2 regions of the Gordonia sp. 11cp genome follow, and region 2 is predicted to be linked to the other one. Evidence: predicted binding sites of a transcription regulator. Region 2 holds the regulator's gene; the other holds the start of a gene.
What was found. The regulator HspR, encoded in region 2, represses chaperone genes until heat shock. The targets are predictions, from matches to a motif close to ANNTGAGTNNNNNNNACTCANNT.

Region 1: a site for HspR is predicted at 5,968-5,990, ahead of clpB (ATP-dependent chaperone ClpB). Genes of this name have one in related genera too.

What each region holds. Positions count from the first base shown of each region.
Region 1 is NZ_CM173437.1:760,840-771,958, reverse strand. Features, by position in the region: gene AC3B6C_RS03205 (TerD family protein) at 1-944, opposite strand, end outside; gene AC3B6C_RS03200 (cytochrome P450) at 1,100-2,338, opposite strand; gene AC3B6C_RS03195 (glycoside hydrolase family 15 protein) at 2,490-4,385, shown strand; gene AC3B6C_RS03190 (glucose-6-phosphate dehydrogenase) at 4,460-5,902, opposite strand; gene clpB (ATP-dependent chaperone ClpB) at 6,060-8,612, shown strand; gene AC3B6C_RS03180 (HNH endonuclease signature motif containing protein) at 8,709-10,346, opposite strand; gene AC3B6C_RS03175 (vWA domain-containing protein) at 10,544-11,119, opposite strand, start outside.
Region 2 is NZ_CM173437.1:995,419-1,006,537, forward strand. Features, by position in the region: gene AC3B6C_RS04250 (FAD-binding oxidoreductase) at 1-1,124, opposite strand, end outside; gene AC3B6C_RS04255 (nitroreductase/quinone reductase family protein) at 1,211-1,636, shown strand; gene AC3B6C_RS04260 (serine/threonine-protein kinase) at 1,686-2,663, shown strand; gene AC3B6C_RS04265 (amidohydrolase family protein) at 2,668-3,801, opposite strand; partial or broken gene AC3B6C_RS04270 (FAD-binding oxidoreductase) at 3,928-5,088, shown strand; gene AC3B6C_RS04275 (hypothetical protein) at 5,095-6,174, opposite strand; gene AC3B6C_RS04280 (hypothetical protein) at 6,272-7,357, opposite strand; gene AC3B6C_RS04285 (SRPBCC family protein) at 7,371-7,838, opposite strand; gene AC3B6C_RS04290 (heat shock protein transcriptional repressor HspR) at 7,942-8,340, opposite strand; gene dnaJ (molecular chaperone DnaJ) at 8,344-9,543, opposite strand; gene grpE (nucleotide exchange factor GrpE) at 9,653-10,285, opposite strand; gene dnaK (molecular chaperone DnaK) at 10,282-11,119, opposite strand, start outside.

The DNA of each region.
Region 1 (11,119 bases), 230 kb from region 2:
ACATTGACGAGGAGATCGCCGTTCTCCTTCGGTAGCACCGTGACCTGCTCGACGGCGGGCTTGTTCCCTCGTCCTGGACCGCGGCTGTCCCCGTGGTGCTCGATGAAGGGCCAACTGCGTAGGTCGCCACGGTGGCCCTGCTCGCCGCTGATGACCACATACTTGTGCGCGACCTCGTCGCGGCAGAAGAAGTACACGTCGAGGTCTCCCTGGCCGTACTGCTTGACCCGACCGTCGGCCTCGTACACGGCGCCGCGCCCGTCCCACTCGAGGCCGACGGTGAGAACCCAATCCGAGGATCCTTTGCGAAGGTCGATGGACGCGGTCTTTTCCGTCGAGTCCTTCGTGATCGAGACCTTGACCTTGGACATGTTGATCGGTGATCGTGCTTCCGGCGCCGGTTGGGCGGCAGGTGTCGGAGGGGCCGGCGTCGCGATCTGTGCAGTCTGCTGGTTCGGCGCGTCGTCGACCACGATTCCGAAGTCGGTGGCGAAGGCGGCCAACCCCTCGCGGTAACCCTGTCCGATCGCGTCCAGCTTCCAATCTCCGTCCCGGCGATAGAACGCCACCAACTGGAGAACTGTCTCGGGGCCCGGGTCCGGTGGGGTGAACGCCCATGTGCCCGAACCCGAGATGGTCACCGTCAGCGGGCCGATCTGTTCGACAGTCTTCCGCTGTGCCTCGGTACTTGCCGCAACGACTATCCGGTCGACGTCCGGGGGCGCCGACGGCAAGTCGACGACACAAGAACTCGAGCCCTGCAACCGGACTCCGGAGGAGCTGGGATTGTTGAAGAAGATCAGGTCGTCGTCCGTGCGGACCTTGTGCCCCGCGGTCAGGAGCACTGCGATGAGGTCGACGTCGTCGGGCGAACCGCTGTGCACCTCGACGAGGTGCGCGGTCGTGCTCAGGGCGGTCTTGGAGCCCTTGGTGAGCTCGTCCACAGGTACTCCTCGAAAGGTGGCGATGGGGCGGGCCAATGATATGCGGGGGCGCTGTCGGGGACCACGCAGCCAGCCGACGGACATCCGACCCCGTCGGTTCACGAAATGACAGCTGCCACTAGGATTGTCAGCCAACCGAATGACATTCGGCTCGATCAGCGCAGCGAGTAACGGACCGGCAGGTGCTTGAGTCCACCCACGAAGACGGTTGCGGCCAGCTCGGGCTTTCCAGCCGGTTCGATGGTGTCGAGCCGCGGGATCAACTCGGCGAAGAAGCTCCTCATCTCCATTCGAGCCAGTGCGGCGCCGAGGCAGAAGTGGACGCCGTAACCGAACGACAGGTGTTTGTTGGGGAAGCGGCCGACGTCGAAGGTGTGCGGATCGTCGAAGACCTCTTCGTCCCGGTTGCCCGATGTGTAGGCGAGATAGACGGATTCACCCTTGGCGATGGGGACACCCCGCACCGAGGTGTCCTCGGCCGCGGTGCGCATGAATTCCTTGACCGGCGTGGTCCATCGGATCATCTCCTCGACCGCGGTGCCGATGAGTTCGGGTCCGCGTCGGAGACGTTCGAGTTCACCGGGATTCTCGATCAGCGCCCGTAGCCCACCGGAGATCGCGTCCTTGGTGGTGTCGTGCCCGGCGCTCGCCACGATCACGTAGTACGACGCGGTGTCCACGTCGGAGAGGGGCTCGCCGTCGACGAGGCCGTTGGCGATGGCCGACGCGAGGTCCTCGGTCGGGTGAGCGCGCCGGGAGTCGGTCAGCTTGCCGAAGTAGGCGAAGAAGTCCAGGAGTGTCGCCATTCGCTCCTCGAGGGTTGCCCCTCGCCGGTACTCGGCGTCGTCGGCACCGAACATCTCCTGTGTGAGCTGGTGCATCCGCGGAAAGTCCGCTTCGGGGAGACCCAGCAGCGAGAGGATGACGTACAGCGGGAAACCGACCGCGATCTCCTCGACGAAGTCGCACTCCGGGCCGATGTCGCGCATCCGGTCGACGTAGCGCTCGGCGAGTTCGTCGACGCGCGACTGCAGATCCCGCAGGGCCTTCGGTCGGAACCAGTCGGCGCCGATCGCGCGGACCTTGCGGTGATGAGGGTCGTCCATGTGGATCAAGGTGCGCAGTCCCGCACCGGATTCGAGCTGCGCTCGTGCGGCGTCCTCGGCGGCCGCGGTGGTCAGCACCGGTCGCGGTTCACTGAGCCACAGGTTGTTGGCGCGCTCGATGTCCATGATGTCGGCGTGCCTGGTGATGGCGTAGAACGGCCGGTACGGACCGTGGTCGACGCGCGGCACCGGATCGTGCGCACGCAGGTACGCCATCGCGGCATGCAGTCGCGGCTCGTCGGTGTAGGCCTTGGCGTCGGCGAAGACGCTGGCGGCGTCGTCGGTCATGCTCGTGCCCGCACTGCTTGTCGCCACCGATGCTTCCTTCCGTCGAGAGGTGCTCCTCGCACCGAGTGTCCGATATCGGCGTGTTCGGGGTCGGCGGATTGGCGAACATGATCGCTTCACGCCGGCCCATCCGGGACGGGTCACGCGCCGAATGGCGGCCATGAGCACCGCGACCGAATCCGGCGAGGACGCCACCCCGACTTCCCGCTGCGACGGCGCGACGACTGCCGACTCCACCGGCGACTATCTGCCGATCGCCGACCACGGTGTCATCGGTGACCTCCGCACCGCGGCCGTCGTGGGAGTCGACGGGCGGATCGACTGGTTCTGCTGTCCGCGGTTCGACTCGCCGAGCGTGTTCGGCTCGTTGCTCGATGCGCACCGGGGCGGCGCCTGGATGGTGGAACCGGTCGACGGTGATGTCACCACCCGGCAGTTCTACCTTCCGGACTCCAACGTGCTCGTCACCCGCTTCCTGAGCGAGGACGGAGTCGCCGAGGTGCAGGACCTGATGCCGATCGCCAGACCACACGATCCCGACCACCGAACGCGGATCATCCGTCGGATCTCCTGTGTGCGGGGTTCCGTCCGGTTCCGCGTGACGGTCGCGCCGCGGTTCGACTACGGCCGTGCGGAGCATTCCCTCGTCGTCGAGGACGAATCCCGGGTTCGCTTCGAGACCGACGACCTGGTGCTGCATCTCGTCTCGACCGTCAGCGTCGACACGGTCGACGACCGGGATGCGCTGGCCGACTTCACCGTCGAGACCGGCGAATGCGTCACGTTCGTCCTCGCTCCCGACCCCATCGGGCCGGAACTACTCGACCACGACAGTTCTCCCGCGGTCGTCGCCGCGACCGTCGCGTTCTGGCAGGACTGGGTCTCTCGGTCCTCCTACACCGGCCGATGGCGGGAGATGGTGCATCGGTCGGCGCTCACACTCAAACTGCTGACGCATGAACCATCCGGGGCGGTGGTGTCCGCGGTCACCGCCGCACTTCCCGAAGAGATCGGTGGCGAACGGAACTGGGACTACCGCTATGTGTGGATCCGCGACGCGGCGTTCACGCTCTACGCGTTGCTCAGGCTGGGGTTCACCGACGAAGCGAGTGCGTTCATGGACTGGCTGACCTGCCGATTCGACGACGGCGCTGACGTGTCGGGAGATCTGGGGCCGCTGCGATTGATGTACACGCTCGACGGCGATCCACCACCGGCCGAGACCGAGCTCGATCATTGGGAGGGTTACCGGCAGACCTCGCCGGTGCTGATCGGGAACGCCGCCGCTGATCAACTCCAGCTCGACATCTACGGCGAACTCATCGACTCGGTGTACCTGTACAACAAGTACGGACCGGGCATCTCCTATGGATCGTGGACACATCTGTGCACGGTGGCCGGCTGGCTCGTCGACAACTGGGATCGCCCGGACCAGAGCATCTGGGAGGTGCGCAGCAAGCCGCAGGACTACGTCTACTCGCGCGTGATGTCGTGGGTGGCGCTGGAGCGGATGATCCGGATGAGCCGTCAGCGCGGACTGCCCGGTGACGTCGCCGGTTGGATGAAGGCCCGCGACGACATCTTCGTACAGATCATGGAGCGGGGTTGGAACGCCGAGGTGGGAGCGTTCGTCCAGACCCTCGATTCCGACCGCCTGGACGCGGCACTGTTGCTGATCCCCGCCGTGAAGTTGTTGTCGCCCACCGACGATCGGTTCCTCAGCACTCTCCAGCGGATCGAGGAAGAACTGGTGAGCGACTCCCTGGTGTTCCGGTACGACACCGACGGCGGGCACGACGGCATCGACGGATCCGAGGGCACTTTCTCGCTGTGCTCGTTCTGGTACGTCGAGGCGCTCACCCGGACCGGCCGTCTGGGCGACGCGCGTCTCGCGCTCGAGAAGATGTTCACCCACGCCAACCACCTCGGCCTGTACGCCGAGCAGGTGGGTCTGACCGGAGAACAACTGGGCAACATGCCGCAGGCGTTCACCCACCTAGCGCTGATCAGCGCGGCCATCAACCTCGATCGGCAGCTTGGTGATTGATGCAGGTGCCGCGGATCCGGTTGCGGTTTATCCCGGCAACCGGGAAAAACCGCAACCGGATCTGACTCTCGTCCTCAGATCCAGCCGGACCCGCCGCACAGGTCGCCGGCGGCCGCGGGGCCGGTCGACCCTGCCGGATATGGTTGCGGTGCAGGCGGATTCGTCAGTACCGGTGCCGCGACCTCCCAGACATGTGCGAGGCCGTCGGGCCGGGTGAACAGCGACCGGTCACCGCGCAGCACATCGACGATCAGTCGTGCATAAGGCGACAATCCGTCGGCCACCTCGTCGAGCTTCTCGGTCATGTGCGCGACGGACAGGTCGGTCCCCGAACCCGGTTCCTTGATCGTGACGGCGAGATCGATGGCACCGTCGCCGGCCAGGTCGAAGGTCAGCACGGTGCCGTCGGTCGGAGTGTCGGTCAGCGGACCGTCGGCGGGGGCGCGGAAGACCAGGCTGAGGCGTTGCGCGCTGTGGTCGAGCATCTTGCCGGTACGGAGCAGGAACGGGACACCGTGCCAGCGGTCGGTGTCGACCCACAGGCGTACCGCCGCGAACGTCTCGGTGGTGGAGTCGTCGGGGATGCCCTCGGTGTCGCGGTAGCCCTCGTATTGACCGAAGACCACCTCGGCGGGGTCGAGCGGCCGGAAGGCGGCGATGACCGACTCCCGGGCGCCGAGCAGGTCCTCGGCGCCGAGCGAGACCGGAGGTTCCATCGCGACTTCGGCCGCCACCTGGAACAGGTGCGTGACGATCATGTCCAGGAATGCCCCGGTGGCGTCGTAGAACGCGGCGCGGTCGGCGATGTCGAGGGTTTCCGGGACGTCGATCTGGACCTCCTCCACGTGCTCGCGGTTCCACACCCCGGCGAACAGGCCGTTGGCGAAACGCAGCACGTGCAGGTTCTGGGTGCTCTCCTTCCCCAGGAAATGGTCGATCCGGTAGATCTGGTCCTCGTCGAGGGATTCGTGGACCGCCTCGTCGAGGGTCCGGAATCCGTCGGGTGACGTACCGAACGGCTTCTCGTAGACGACGCGCGAGTTCTTCGCGAGACCGTGCGCGGCGATCGCTTCCGTGTAGTCGACGAAGGTGGTCGGCGGGAGGGCGAGATAGTGGACCAGCTGGGCCGTGCCGCCGATGGCGTCTCGGCCGGCGTCGATCACCTCCAGCAGGCGGCCGGGGTCGTCGGCGGTGAACCCGCCGCCGGCAAATCGAATGGTCTCGGCGAACGAGGCCCATTCGTCCGAGGACACCGACGCGTCCGAACCGAATTCCTCGATCGCGTCCTTCACGTGCTGCCGGAACTCGTCGTCAGTGCGGTCGCCCCGGCCGTTGCCGACGAGCTGCCACCCGTCCGGGAGCAGGCCGCGACGGTGGAGTTCGAACAGCGAGGGCAGGACCATCCGCTTGGCGAGGTCGCCGGTCGACCCGAAGAGAACGAAGATCACTGCCGCGTCCGTGGCGGCAGGGGCGTCGGACTGTGTCGCGTTCTCCCGGGCGGAGCTGTCTGCGGTCATGCATTCAATACTGCCGGTCGACGACGCGGCGGCACGGATAGTGTTCTAGATCACAAATCTAGTAGACCTGAGCGGAATGCACTCAACTCTAGTGGCGTTACAGACCTCGTAGGGCTCATACTTGAGCCTGTTGGACTAAAGAGAAAGGTGCACGCGAGTGGACAGCTTCACCCCCACCACCAAGACGCAGCAAGCATTGAGCTCTGCTGTGCAGGCGGCGGCCAGTGCTGGCAACCCCGACGTGCGACCGGCCCACATCCTCGTGGCACTGCTCGATCAGTCCGACGGCATCGCGTCGCCGCTGCTCAAGGCAGTGGGCGTGGACCCGTCGAGCGTTCGTGCGCAGGCCCAGGCTCTGGTCGATCGCATGCCGACGGTATCCGGCGCCAGCTCGACGCCTCAACTATCCCGCGAATCGATCGCGGCCGTCACCGCTGCCCAGCAACTGGCCGGCGAGCTCGACGACGAGTACGTCTCGACCGAGCACGTCGTCGTCGGTCTGGCGACCGGTGACTCCGATGTCGCCAAACTGCTGCACAACCTCGGTGCGACTCCGCAGGCCCTGCGCGAGGCGTTCGTCGCCGTGCGAGGCAGTGCGCGGGTCACCTCTGAGGACCCCGAATCGACCTACCAGGCTCTCGAGAAGTACTCGACCGACCTGACCGCGGCCGCCCGCGAGGGCAAGCTCGACCCGGTCATCGGCCGCGACACCGAGATCCGGCGCGTCGTGCAGGTCCTCAGCCGTCGGACCAAGAACAACCCGGTTCTCATCGGTGAACCCGGTGTCGGCAAGACCGCCATCGTCGAAGGACTCGCCCAGCGCATCGTCGCCGGCGACGTGCCGGAGTCGTTGCGCGGCAAGACAGTCATCTCCCTCGACATGGGTTCGATGGTCGCCGGTGCCAAGTACCGCGGTGAGTTCGAGGAACGCCTCAAGGCCGTGCTCGATGAGATCAAGGGATCGGCCGGCCAGGTCATCACCTTCATCGACGAGCTGCACACGATCGTCGGCGCCGGTGCGACAGGCGATTCCGCGATGGACGCGGGCAACATGATCAAGCCGATGCTCGCCCGTGGTGAGCTGCGGCTGGTCGGTGCCACGACCCTCGAGGAGTACCGCAAGTACATCGAGAAGGATGCCGCACTCGAGCGTCGGTTCCAGCAGGTGTACGTCGGCGAGCCGTCGGTCGAAGATGCCATCGGCATCCTCCGCGGCCTCAAGGACCGGTACGAGGTGCACCATGGTGTGCGCATCACCGACTCCGCATTGGTCGCCGCTGCAACGCTTTCCGATCGCTACATCACGTCGCGGTTCCTGCCCGACAAGGCCATCGACCTCGTCGACGAGGCCGCGTCGCGGTTGCGGATGGAGATCGACTCGCGCCCCGTCGAGATCGACGAGGTCGAGCGGATCGTCCGTCGGCTCGAGGTCGAGGAGGTCGCCTTGCAGAAGGAGACCGACGCGGCGTCGAAGGACCGGCTCGAGAAGCTGCGCGCCGAACTGGCCGACCAGAAGGAGAAGCTCAATGAGCTCTCCGCCCGGTGGCAGTCGGAGAAGACCGCGATCGACGCGGTTCGCGACCTCAAGGAGGAGCTGGAACGGCTTCGCGGCGAGGCCGATCGGGCCGAGCGTGACGGTGATCTCGGGCGCGCAGCCGAACTGCGGTACGGCAAGATCCCCGGCCTGGAGAAGGAACTCGAGGCCGCGATCGAGAAGACCGGCACCGATCCCTCGCAGGACGTGATGCTACAGGAGGAGGTCGGCCCCGACGACGTGGCGCAGGTCGTGTCGGCGTGGACCGGAATCCCGGCCGGACGCATGCTCGAGGGCGAGACCGCCAAGCTGCTGCGTATGGAAGAGGAACTGGGACACCGGGTCATCGGCCAGAAGGACGCGGTGCAGGCGGTGTCCGACGCGGTGCGTCGTGCACGCGCAGGCGTCGCCGACCCGAACAGGCCGCTGGGCTCGTTCATGTTCCTCGGCCCCACCGGCGTCGGCAAGACCGAGCTCGCCAAGGCGCTCGCCGAGTTCCTGTTCGACGACGAGCGGGCCATGGTCCGCATCGATATGAGCGAGTACGGCGAGAAGCACAGCGTGGCAAGGCTCGTCGGCGCTCCGCCCGGCTATGTCGGGTACGAGGCCGGTGGTCAGCTGACCGAGGCGGTGCGGCGTCGTCCGTACACGGTGGTCCTGTTTGACGAGATCGAGAAGGCCCATCCGGACGTCTTCGACGTGCTGCTGCAGGTGCTGGACGAGGGCCGCCTGACCGACGGACAGGGCCGGACGGTGGACTTCCGCAACACCATCCTGATCCTGACCTCCAACCTCGGCGCGGGCGGCGACAAGGACCACGTCATGATGGCCGTGCGCTCGGCGTTCAAGCCCGAGTTCATCAACCGTCTCGACGACGTCGTGATCTTCGACGCCCTGAGCCCGGAGGAGCTGGTGTCGATCGTCGACATCCAGCTCGGCCAGCTCAAGAAGCGGCTCGCGCAGCGCCGCCTCGACCTCGAGGTGTCGACCAAGGCCAAGGAATGGCTGGGCGCACGGGGATTCGACCCGCTGTACGGCGCCCGTCCGCTGCGCCGCCTGGTGCAGCAGGCCATCGGTGACCAGCTCGCGAGGCAACTGCTCGCCGGAGACATCCGCGACGGTGACGTGGTGCCGGTCAACGTCAGTGCCGATGGCGAGTCGTTGGTACTCGGCTGAGTTCAGCTCGACAGAGTTCATCGCAAGACAGGGGACCCATCCTTCGGGATGGGTCCCTTTGTCGTCGGTGGGTGATCGTCGATGTGGGGGCGCGGTTCAGTGGGTGGCCAGGAGCGTCATCAGGTGCGCTTCGACGAGGGAGGGTCGGGGTGGGGGTGGTCCGGGTCGGGGTGGTCGGACGTCGATGACGTGGCTGGTTGTCAACCATGAGCGGCGCGGGTCTTGGTGGTGTGGCTTCTCCGAGCGTGCTTGATCGCCGGGCCGGGTTGGTGGTCCGTGGATCTCGTCGCGCACGGTGTTCAGATGTTCTGCGAATCGCCGGGGTATGTCGGGTCGGCGGTTGATGTGTTCGGGGTTGGGTGGTGCGCCGGGTTCGGCGTTGAGTTTCCAGGCGCAGCGGCCTTCGTCGGGTCCGTCGCGCACGACCCGGGTGGTGTACTGGCCGGGGTTCTTGCCGACCATGCGGTTGTGTCGTGGGCATGCGGGTGCGAGGTCGTCGATGTCGGTGAGACCGCCCTTGGCCCAGTCCTTGTGGGCGTGATGGAGTTCGACGTGGGTGGCGGGTTGATCGCACCCGGGAGCGGAACAGACTTCGCCGTCGGGGCGGGCGAAGGAGACGAGGCGTTGTTCGCGTGTGGCGAGCCGTTTGCCCCTACCGAAGTGCAAAGGCACCGCGGTGTGATCTTTGAAGATCGCCAACCACGGCTGAATGTCGCCGGCCATTGCGATCAGGTCGCGGATGGGCAGCAGGGTTCCGGTGGCGGTCGTGGCGAGCCCGGCTTCGCGGACGAGGTCGCCGAGGTCGGCTTTGATGATCAACTGCACGGGCAGGCCGCGGTGCGAGGTGCCGAGCGTGCCGTCGGCAAAGCCCGCGGCGAGTGCGGCATCGAGAGCGTCGTGATTCGTCTGGGCCAGGGTGCGCCCGTCACGATCGGCTGCGGCTGCCACCGCATCGGGGTCGGCAGCTCCGGCCGGCCCGCGGGGCGAATCCGGGTCGTCGAGGTTGTTGAGTCCGGGTTTGCCCCAGACCGCGAACATCATCGTCATACGGGCGACGAGTTCGGGGGTGAGGGTGCCAGAGATCTTGGCGGTACCGTCGGCGCGCTGCCGGCCGATCCACAGGTTGCGGCGTCGTTTCTGGTCGGTGTCGTCGGCCAGGGTGCCGTCGGGGTCGAGGTGGGCGAGGAGCCGCGCGCCGAGTTGGGTGATGTCGGCGGGGGTGTGGGCTTCGGCGATCTCGGCCATCTGTCGTTCGGCGGCGACCCTCACGTCGTGGTCGACGGCCGTCGGGATGCGGTCGAGGACATCCAGTGCGGCCTGCAGGTGCGCGGTGCCGACCGTGCCTTGAGTGAAAGCCTCAGCCAGGCAGGGGTGTTCGGGTGGCAGGACGTCGCCGCCGAGGCTGGTCCGGTTGGTGGTGGCGTCCATCTGCTTACGGCGACGCATCGGATTCGACACTCGCAGCCGGTGGGTCATGAACTGCATGAGGGTTCGGCAGCCGGTCTTGCGGGGGAGGTCGCGGGCCTCGGCCTGGTCGATCTGCCGGTCACCGGCGACGGTCAGTCGTGCGATGGCGCGTTCGGTATCGACTGCGACGTCGATGAGTTCGGCATCGGTGCACGGCGACAGATCCACCGACTGCAGCTCGTCGAGCACGCGGTGGAGATCGGCGAGCAACGCGACCGCACGAGGCGACGGCACGTCGGTGCCGACGTCTCGTTGGGAATCGAACATGACCGTCACCCCCCGTGTGCGGTTCGAATATCGTTCAAGTGTACCTCAATGTCGACGCATGGCAATCCCAAACACCATGTTGTGCAACGCTATTCGGCGACCTCAACTTGTCGCTGCCGTGTGGTAGAGGGCTCGGGCGGGAGTGTTCTCTCGCGACTCACGGTGATCTGACCGACAGGCGGCCACCGCTCCACCGCTCAGGCGAAGATCGCCTGCAGGGCGCGTACGACGCCGTGGTGGTCCCGTATCGGCCGGCATCGCCCGTGGCCGATGAGCGCGAGGTCCTGGGCGAGTTCGGTGTCGTGTTCACCCGAGGTGTCGAGCAGCACGTCGAGGCGGGGGAGCCGTCCGGCCACGTCCCGGGGATCGGGTCCGGCGTTGTGGACGCAGTCGCTCAACAGGATCACGCGGGCATCGGCGGACGGTACACCGGCAAGCTGTTCGAGGGCGGTCTGAAGTGGGAAGGCCACATTGGTCAGGCCCTGCGCGGGCAGGGCGAGGAGTTCGTCGACGAGACGCTCGGTGGTCACCGGCCGGCCGAGGGGGACGATGAGCGCGGCGTCGGACCAGAAGGCGATAACGGCGAGATCGTCACGCCCGAGTTCACCGGCGAGAGCGCCGGCAGTCGCTGCCGCGGTGCGCACCTGTTCGCCACGGGTCGAGCCGGACACGTCGACCGCTAGCACGATCGAGCGCCGGCGCCGGACCCGCTCGCGCACGCGGATGTCGTCGTCCTCGGGGATCGGGTTGCCGATGAGTGCCTCGAGTGTCGC
Region 2 (11,119 bases):
TGCGTGTTGCCGTCGCCCGCGTGGGCGATCACCGAGATCATCACCCGATTGTCGTCGGCGATCTCCGCCACGCCGTCGATCAGATCGGGCAGGGACGGGAGGGGCACACCGACGTCCTCGAGCAACAACGATCCCAGCTTCTCCACGGCCGGGATCGCCGCGCGACGGGCGGCGGTGAATGCCTCGCCCTCGATGGGATCGTCGGTCGCGAAGACCTCCCCCGCACCGTTGGTCTCGAAGGCCTTCCGGATGAACTCGACCTCGGCCGCGCCGGCGGCACCCGGGGCGTCGGACTGCGCGACGAGGAGCGCGCCGGCCTCCCGGTCGAGGCCCATCCGCATCAGATCCTCGACGGCGTTGATGGCGACCGAATCCATGAACTCGAGCATCGCCGGACGGATCTCTGCGGTCACCGCCAGAACGGCCCGGCTGGCCTCGTGCACCGAACCGAACACTCCGACAACGGTGCTCGCCGGACCCTGCGGCGGCAGGAGCCGCAGGGTGACCTCGGTGATGATCCCGAGGAGCCCTTCGCTTCCGACGAACAGTTTGGTCAGCGGCAGGCCTGCGGAGTCCTTGAGCTGCTTGCCCCCGACCCGGACCGCGCGTCCATCGGCGAGCACCACCTGCAGACCCAGGACGTAGTCGGTGGTGACGCCGTACTTCACGCAGCACAGCCCGCCGGCGTTGGTGGCGACGTTCCCGCCGATCGAGCAGATCTCGAACGACGAGGGGTCCGGCGGGTACCAGAGCCCATGAGCCGAGGCCGCGGCCTTCACCTCCGAGTTGAACAGGCCGGGTTGGACGACCGCGGTCCGTGTCGCCGGGTCGACCTCGATGTCGCGCATCTTCTCGGTCGAGAGCATGATCGCGCCGTCCACCGCCGTCGATCCCCCGGACAGGCTGGTGCCTGCACCCCGCGTGATGATCGGGACACCGTTGGCCGCGCACCAGCGGACGGTGACCTGTACGTGTTCGGTGGTCGTCGGCCGCACCAGTGCGAGCGGAGTGCCCGCCGTCGGGTCGGCGGCGCGGTCCTGCCGGTAGCCGGCCAGGATGTCGGCGTCGGTGACCACCATGCCGTCGGGGAGGGAATCGGCGAGCGAACTCGGGTCGGCACTCATCTGTTCAGAGTATTCGCCGGGCCGACGACCACGGTTTGCACTGTGAAACATGGCCGGACTTCCCCCGTACCGGAACAATGGAGTTCGTGAACGATTTCAATGCGACCGTCATCAACGAGTTCCGATCCAACAACGGCCATGTCGAGACCGCCGGCTTCGGCAAGAATCTCGTGCTCCTGCACACGCTGGGCGCCAAATCCGCCGAGCCGCGGATCAGTCCTCTGTTCGCGCTTCCCGACGGCGACAGCTGGCTGATCATCGGGTCGTTCGCCGGCTCGCCGAAGACGCCGGACTGGGTGCACAATCTCCGTGCCCACCCGGAGTCGGTCGCCGTGGAGGCACCGTCGGAGAACGGCATCGAGCGTCTCGACACCGCGGTGAGCGAAGTCGAAGGCGACGACTGGGAACCGGCGTGGCAGAAGTTCATCGAGGCCTCCGAGCAGTTCCTGAAGTACACCGAGACCGCTCAGGGCCGCCGATTCCCGATCTTCCGCCTGACACCGGCTCGCTGACCCCGCCGGTTCCCGCCGCGGGTCCGTCGACGCATCTACTGTGAGAAGCGTGTTCGAGGTTGGCGAGAGCGTGGCCGGCTTCACCATCGACGAATTCCTCGGTGGCGGGGCGAGCGCGGATGTGTTCCGGGTCCATCGCACCGGCAGCGACGGGGACCCGTCGGACCTTCGGCACGACCGACGCGACGGGTCCGTCGCGCTGAAGGTCCTGCACCCGAACGCTTCCGACCACGCGCGGGTCCGCGAGCGCTTCGAGCGAGAATTCGGCATCGCGTCGCTGCTGGACCATCCCCACATCGTGCGCATGCTCTCGCACGGTGAGATCGAGCCACCGCGCGGATCGCTCGGCCCGCGGCACCTGCCGTCGATGTGGCTGACCATGCAGTACATCGGCGGACCGGCCGCGACCGCACTCATCCCGGAACGTGGCGACGAGCCGGACATGGACACCGTCCTGCGTGTGGCGGCGCAGATCGCCGATGCACTCGACCATGCGCACGCCCAGGACATCCTGCACCGCGACGTCAAACCCGCGAACATCCTCCTGTCCCGCACCCCCGGCCCACGATCGGACGGCGCCGGTCCGGTCGACGCCTACCTGTCGGACTTCGGGATCGCCCAATTCCTCGACGACACGCGGCCACTCGCGCGCAACGGCCGCGTACAGGGTTCCATCGGCTACGCCTCGCCCGAACTCCTGCAGGCGCAGAAACTCACGCCGGCAACCGATTTCTACGCGTTTGCCTGCACGCTCGTCGAACTCATCACCGGTACACCGCCGTATCCACGCAACACCGCCTTCGCGATCACCTATGCGCACCTCAACGACGACCCGCCGAAACTCACCCGACGCCGGCCCTGGCTGCCGTCGGCGACGAACTCGATCTTCGCCAAGGCCCTGGCGAAGTCTCCCGAGGACCGGTACTCCTCGTGCACGGAACTCGTGGAGATCCTGAACCGGCTCATGCGCGACGTGCCCGTGCCAGAACCGGAGAAGCGCTCGACGTGGTGGCCACGGACCCGATGAACGGTCAGCTCCTCGGACCGTCGATCGCGTACACGCGAACCGCTGTGTCGCGGAACACCTTTCGCAACGCCTCGGACCCCCACTGGGACACGCAGTCGAGGAGTGCGCCCACGAGGACGTCGATCGCGGCGTTGGGCCGGTCGATCGGGTAGTTGGTCCCGAACATGATGCGATCGGACCCGAAATGGGTGATGACGTGCTCGACGAACGGCCCGATCATCTCGGCGAGGGTGGCCTGACCGCCGATGTTGCCCCACCGCTCGTGGCCATAGCCGAGGATGGGCATCGCCAGACCGGACAGCTTGACCACCACGTTGCGGTAGTTCGCGAGGGTCGTCATCCGTTCGCGCCACAGCCGCCAGATGTCCGCGCGCGCAGCGGCTGTCGCGCCGGTACGCATACCCACCGGACCGAAGACCCCGGCCGGTATGCCGAAGTGGTCCAGGATGATCGTCGTCTCCGGATACTCCCGCGCCAGCAGGATGACGTCGTAGAGCTGGTGTGAGTACACCGAGGCCTCGAAGACGAGACCGCGGCTCGCGAGCTCGGCGAATCCCTCCAGGAACGACGTCGAGGACAGCAGGTTGTCGGTGTCCCCGCCGTCGCGGACACGTGGATCGGGATGCCGAGACGCGACGATGCGGATGCCGCGGAATCGCGACGACGCCGCGAACTGCTCGTCGAGCATGTCCGCGAAAGTCCGGGTCCGCGGGTCGCCGTGCGAGATGATCGCGCCGAGACGCGGGGTGCCGGCCTGGCCGAACGGCAGGCTCTCCAGGTACCGCGTCTCCTCCACCGCGGTGCTGTCCACCGGGGGCCCCGTGGCGTCGGGGATCTCGCGACGCCAATGCGACTCGACGTGGACGACCGTGTCGATGGGCACTCCCACCACGGTCGGGACCAGCGCCGCGTCGGTGGCGTACTGTCGCGGCTCGTAGGCCCGGGCGACGGTGCGCGGGGTCAGGATGTACTCGCGGTCGGCGCGGGAGACGATGAGGGGGAAAACCCGGTCGCCCAATGTGGGGACGAACCCGTACAGCCTCGACGCGCGCGTGGCCGCCCATGGGGTGCGCCGCGGGTTCCAGTGCTGCACATGGGCATCAACGATGCCCGTGAGGACCCCTTCGAGGGACGTCATACCGGTACCTTGCCACACCTCACAACCGCTCGACATACGATGCCGGATCCTGAATTCGGACGCACCGAAGGACTAGTGTGGGTCTCTTGAACCGGGTGGGGAAACGAGCCGCGACGGAGGTGTGATCTTTTCGATATGGCGACACATTCGCGCCATGCGCTGCATCAGCTGCGGACGGCAGTCAATCGGCAGCCCGACCGGTTCGTCACCAACGTCTACACCCGGATGTTCGCGATCGACCCCGACCTGCGGGAGCTGTTCGGTGTGTCGATGGCCGCCCAGCGGATAGCCTTCCATCGCGTCATCGACCATGTCCTCGAAGCGATCCCGGCCGAGTCCGGTCATGCCGAACTCGTGGAGTTCCTCGCGCAGCTCGGACGCGACCATCGCAAGTTCGGGGTCGAGCCCGAGCACTACCACGTGATGTACGCGGCCCTGATGGGCGAGTTCGGCAGCCTCATGGCCGGCTACTGGGACGCCGAGACCGAACAGACCATCTCGCAGGCCATGATGCTGGTGACCGGGGTGATGCGTGGTGCCGCCGAGAGCGCGACCCATCCCGCGCGCTGGACCGCCGAAGTCGTCGAGAAGTACCGGATCACCCGCGACCTGGCGGTCGTCCGGCTCCTCGCCCATTCGCCGCTGACGTTCAACACGGGCCAGTACCTCGAGGTGCACACCCCGCAGTGGCCGAAGCAGTGGCGCAACTTCTCCCCCGCCATCCCGCCCAACCCGGCGGGCGAACTGGAGTTCCACGTCCGCGCGGTCCCCCGTGGAACGGTGAGCACCGCGATCGTGAGCGAGACCAGCGTCGGCGACGTGTGGACCCTCGCCCAAGGGCACGGCACGCTGCACGTCGACCGCGACAGCAAGGTCCTGATGGTCGCGGGCGGCACCGGACTCGCTCCCCTGCGCGCACTGCTGATCGAGATGTCCGCACGCGCCGACTCGCCGGAGACGCACATCTTCTACGGGATGCGCTACCCGGGCGAGCTGTACGACCTGACGGTGCTGCACCGCATCGCGTCGACCAATCCGTGGCTGCGCGTCACCGCCGTGTCCGAAGAGCAGACCGATCCGTGGTGGATCAACGCGGTGGCGACGCCCGCCGAACTCGGTGTCGACCACGAGATCGGCACACTCGCCGACGTGGTGGCCCGGTCCGGCAACTGGGAGGACCGCCAGGTCCTGATCGCGGGGTCACCCCAGATGATCGAGAACACCCGACGCACCCTCATCATCGCCGGTGTGCGGGCCAGCCGTATCCAGCACGACCCCGTGTTCTAGGGCCGCTCAGGGGACTTCGAGACTCGGTTCGCCGCCGGCCGGAGCCGAGTAGACGGTCTCGGTCTCGGTCACGGTCTCCGTCTCGGCAGCCGACTCGGTCACCGTCTCCGTCCGCGTGACCGGGCGTGGAGTGCTCGTCACGGTCGTCGTGCGGACGTCGGTCGCCGTCTCGGTCTCGGTGACCGTCGCCTGTTCGGTCGAGGTGACCGCCGCCGGCGTCTCGGTCACCGTGACGGGGGCGGCGGGTTCGACGATGCTCGACTCGGCGGTCAGGAGGAGGGTGATCCCGACGGCACCCAGGAACACGGCGGCACCGATCGCGGCGCCGACGAACCACCAGCGGCGACCGGTCGACGTCCGGGTGGCGACGGCGGTGGCCGGCGCGACCACCGCGGCGTCGGCGGCACCGATCGCGGAGGCGAGAGACGGGTTGTCCGCGACCGTGACCGGGCGCTGCGCCGCGTACTCGAACGCCGGCGCGATCCCGGGGAGTTGCGCACCCGGGCCGACCACGATCACCGAGGTGACGTCTCGACCACGTGGCAGCCCGCTGACCGTCGTCGCGAGCCGCGACGCGGCGTCGGGGTCGGTGACCGAGGCGATCTCACCCGGCGCGAAGTCGGCGGTGCCGAGGACCGCGCCCGACGCGGTGTCGACGGTCGCCAGCGTCGTGCCGGCCGCGGGTGCCGCGTTGCGATCGAGGTCGACGACGGCGACCACACCGCCGCGGGTCGAGTAGGTGCAGGCGATCTCGGCCAGTGCCGCGGCGTATCCGGTGACGACGACCTTGTCGCTCCAGGACGGCCCCGTGGCCGCGCCCGGCGCGAAGACCCGGGCCAGATGATCGCGGACGTCCGCACGCGACGCCGAGATGCCGATCCGATCGACCTCCACAGGGACGGAGTCGACGAGTTCGACGATGGCGGCCTCGGCACCGGCGGCCGACGCGTCGGGGAGGTCCACGAGGTTGCTCGCCAGGATGTGTCCGTCGGCGTCACGAACCACCGAGCTGATCTGGTCGTCGACGACGGAGATGCCCAGAACCACGAACCCTGGCAACGGACCGGTTCCCGGTACCTCGGACATGGTTCACCTCCCGTCGCCGGCCTGCTGCGGCGTCCTGACCCGCAAGCCTAGCGGCTGGCGTGTAGAGGGGGGCACCCGACCGTGTCCGGTGTACTGCTCAGATCGGCTCGGCGGCGTGCTGGGTGTAGGCGGCGACGCGGACCGCCTCGTCGGTTTCCAGGCCCGCCCCCAGGGCTCCTCCGACGGTCGCGAGTGAGCAGGTCAGCCAGGCGACCTCCAGATAGTCGGTGAAGCCGGCCGGGTGTCCGAGGGTCGAACTGAACACCTCCGGCACCACGAGGCACATCGCGCCGAGCGCGGACAGCACGAACAGTGCCGCGTAGAGGGCTGCGACACCGAGGGCCACGGTGATCACGGTGACGATGTTGAACAGCGCCACCTGTTCTCGCGTCTGTCGAGAGCTGCCGCGTTCCCAGAGGTCGGCACCGATGATCAGCGTCGCGGTGATGGCGATGATGGATCCGAGCGCGACACCGGTGAGTCGAATCCCGCCGAAAGTGTCTGCGAGCAGCCAGATGTCGGCGGTCACCAACGCGAAGACCCCGGCCGCGATCGCTCCGGTGAGCGCGCGGGTGAGGCCGAGTGCGAGACGCCACGGGCGGTTGGCCCGCACCATGCCGGTGAGCAGGCGCAGGTTGCCCGTCAGGACGCGCGCGGTGAAGGCGGTGCCCTCGTCGTCGACGTCGGTCCCCAGCTGACGAACGCGGTGGCGCAACGCCGATCGCGCCGGCGACTTCTGGTGTTCGCGGAGGTCGTCGGCGTCGGCGCCGAGGAGTTGCCCGACGAGTCCGGTGATGATCGCGCGGGTCCGCTGTCGCACGCCGGTCGCGCCGAGCGCGGGCACCGAGAGGACCGCGACGCCGTGCACGGCGTTGGCATGCGCCACGACCGGGCGTTTGCCGACGTGCAGCGGAAGGTCGGTCAGGTGGACCACCAGGTCCCATTCACGTTCGAGCAGAAGGTCTCTCGTGGCATCGACGATCTCGGCGTCGCCGGCCGGCGGCTGCACGAGTCCGGCCTCGACGAGTTCGATCTGCCATCGGGCGCCCGGGAACGTCGTCTGGACGTGTTCGGTCAGGCCGTCATCGACGAGTTTGCGCGCGAGACCGATGGCCTGGCCGGGCGCCCCGACGATGCCGAGGACGACGACGGGCTGAGCCGGCGAGCCGGCGGAGGAGTCCATCTGCGGCCGGGGTTCAGGCGAACCGGGCCGCCAGCGCCCGGAGCGTGCCCTCGATCCCCTTGCCGTTCTTATTGTCGTAGCCGATGAGTTCCATGACCTTCGGCACCCGGAGTGTCGAGTAGTCGAACGTCTCGGTGACGGCGGTGGTGGTCGGCGAGGTCGATTCGAGCTCCCACCGCCAGCGGTGGCCCATCGGATGCTGCCACTCGACGACCCGGTCGGGTTCGAAGTCGGTGACGGTCGAGGTGATCTTGTACGGCACACCGAACTGCTTCATCCCGACGCTGAAACGCGCGCCGCGGGTCAATGTCTCGGGCCCGCTGACGGGGGTGTCGCGCACCGTGCCGGAGCCGTCGAGTTCGGGATGGCGATGGGGGTTCGACACGAGCGCGAACACATCGGCGGCCGGGGCGTTCACCACCACCCGACGCGAGACCTTGTGGGGACCGGAGTCGACGGTGGTGACGGGTTCAGAAGCCATGCGGTCAACGTTACGCACGTCGACCGGCTCGCGTCGAAAACTGCGCCCGGACGCCACGACGCCGGGCCCGATCGGATGTCGGGCCCGGCGAGGGTGTGATGAGTCAGTCGGTGGTGCGCTTACGTCGCGGCTGCCATACGACCAGGGCGTTGGTGCGCGGCACCGGGACGAGTTCGCCACCGCGGCGGGTCCGCGACGCCTGCACCTCGTCGGTGAGCTCGCGAACCCGGTGCTGGAGAGCCTCCACCTGATTGCTCAGGTCGATGATGCGCTTGATGCCCGCGAGGTTGACGCCCTCCTCCTGCGAGAGACGCTGGATCTCCCGCAGGAGTTCGACGTCTCGGGACGAGTAGCGGCGACCGCCACCACTCGTCCGCTGCGGCGTGACCAGCCCCAGACGGTCATAGGTCCGCAGGGTCTGCGCGTGCATGCCGGCGAGTTCGGCGGCGACCGAGATCAGAAAGGTCGCGCCGTCGGCGTCGAAGTTCTTCTGACCGGCCATCACTCATCGCCCCCAGTCCGCCCGCGGGTCGAAACCGCTTGCCCGCTCGGCCTGATCGTAGGCGCGCATCGCCTCGACCGCGGCCTCGTCGAGTTTGTTCGGCACCGCGACCTTCACGGTGACGAGCAGGTCGCCCGCACCGCCGGACCGCTTGGGCACACCGCGACCACGCACCCGCAGGGTGCGGCCGTCGGTGGTGTTCGGCGGGATCTTCACCCCGACCGAGCCCTCGAGTGTCGGGACCGAGACAGTCGCTCCGAGAACGAGTTCGGAGATCCGAACCGGCAACTGCACCCGAAGGTCGTTGCCGCTGCGGGTGAACTGCTTGTGCGGGGTCACGTGGACGACGACGTACAGGTCGCCCGATGGGGCCCCACGCCGCCCGGCCTCGCCCTGTCCGGCGAGCCGGATGCGTTGTCCGTCCTCGACGCCGGCGGGAATCCGCACGTTGATGGTGCGTGCGCGGACCTTCACTCCGCTTCCGTCGCAGTCGGTGCACGGATCGTCGATCCGCGAACCGGTGCCCTGGCAGTCCTGGCAGGGCTCACTGAAACCGAACGCGCCCTGGTTGCGGCTCACGAAGCCCGAACCGTTGCAGTTCGCGCACACACGCGGACTCGTTCCGGGCTTGGCGCCCGAACCGTGGCAGGTGGTGCAGGGGGACGGGCTGGTCACCCGCAGGGGGACGGTCGTGCCGAGCGCGGCATCGGAGAACGAGAGCGTCGTCTCGGTCTCGAGGTCTTTGCCGCGACGCGGACGGCTCGCCGTCGAAGTACGTTGCGTTCCGCCGCCGCGGTTGAACAGTCCGTCGAAGATGTCGCCGAAACCGCCCCCGCCGCCGCCGGTCTGCGCCCCGCCGAACAGATCGCCGAGGTCGAAGTCGTTACCGCCGGTGGTGTAGGTCGTTCCGCCGCCGGGGAATCCGCCCGGGAAGCCGTTGCCGCCGCCGCGGAATCGTCCGCCGGCGAACATGGCGCGTGTCTCGTCGTATTCCTTGCGCTTCTCGGAGTCGCCGAGCACGCTGTGGGCTTCGGACACCCGCTTGAAGCGCTCCTCGGCCGCGGTGTCACCCGGATTGGCATCCGGATGCAGCTCGCGCGCGAGCTTGCGATAGGCCTTCTTGATCTCTTCAGCCGAAGCGTCAGAAGCAACGCCCAGGTCCTTGTAGAAGTCGTGTTCTAACCACTCACGTTGTGGTGCCACCAGACGTCACCTCCTTTGAGTTCTGTTGTCTGGATGAATGTCTTGCGAAGAACCTGAGGTGCGAGGTTCGCGGTCTGCGCTCCTCGCACCTCAGGGATCGGTGTTCGCTCTATTGTGCACCGGTCTGGTCACCCGCGGGAGCGGGATCGGTGACCGTCACCATCGCGGTGCGGATCACCTTCTCGCCCAGGCGGTAGCCGCATCGGTACACCGATCCGATCACCGGATGTGCTCCGGTGCCGTCGTGCTGCACGGCTTCGTGGAGTTCGGGATCGAACTCGTCACCCGACGCACCGAAGGCCACGAGACCTTCGGCGGCCAGCACACCGGCCAGCTTGTCGGCGACCGAACGCAGCGGCCCGCTGTCGAGATCGCCGTGCTCGCGGGCACGGTCGAGGTCGTCGATGACCGGCAGCAGCTTGTCGATCAGGATCTGCTTGCCGTAGGCGACCGAGCCCTGCTTCTCCTCGGCGGCACGCCGTCGGAAGTTGGCGAACTGGGCGCGTTCACGCTGGAGGTCGGCCGTCAGTTCGGCGACGCGTGCATCCGGTTCGTCGGGTGCGGCGTCGGCCTGCTCCTCGCCGACCTGTGACTCGTCGACGACCGGTCCGGCGTCGGCCGGGCCGGGTCCGGCGGCCGGCTCGTCGCGCACCTCACCCGTTTCCGGGTCGATGCGACGACGGTCGGTCACCGTCACCGGCTCCTCGCCGGACCCATTCGTCGAATGGGATCCTGCGGTCACTTGTTCTCCTTGGTGTCAGCGTCGTCGACGACCTCGGCGTCGACGACGTCGGGATCGCTGTCGGCGCCGGCAGCCTCACCGTTGGGGGACTCTGCCGCGGCGTTGGCGTAGATCGCCTGGCCGAGGGCCTGCGACTCCTCCGACAGCTTCTCGATCGCGGTCTTGATCGCGGCGGTGTCGGTGCCCTTCAACGCTTCCTGCGCGTTGGAGACGGCTGCCTCGACCTTCTCCTTGACCTCCGCCGGGACCTTGTCCTCGTTCTCCTTGAGGAACTTCTCGGTCTGGTGGACGAGCGACTCCGCCTGGTTGCGGGTCTCGGCCTCCTCGCGGCGCTTGCGGTCCTCGTCGGCGTGGGCCTCCGCGTCCTTGATCATGCGGTCGATCTCGTCCTTGCTCAGGCCGGAACCGTCCTGGATGCGGATGGAGTTCTCCTTGCCGGTGCCCTTGTCCTTCGCGGTGACGTGCACGATGCCGTTGGCGTCGATGTCGAAGGTCACCTCGATCTGCGGGACACCCTGCGGTGCCGGGGCGATGCCGCCGAGCTCGAAGCTGCCCAGCAGCTTGTTGTGCGAGGCGATCTCGCGCTCACCCTGATAGACCTGGATCTGCACCGACGGCTGGTTGTCCTCGGCCGTGGTGTAGGTCTCCGACCGCTTGGTCGGGATCGTGGTGTTGCGCTCGATCAGCTTGTGCATCACGCCGCCCTTGGTCTCGATGCCGAGGGAGAGCGGGGTGACGTCGAGCAGCAGCACGTCCTTGACCTCACCGCGGAGCACACCGGCCTGCAGTGCGGCGCCGACGGCGACGACCTCGTCCGGGTTGACGCCCTTGTTG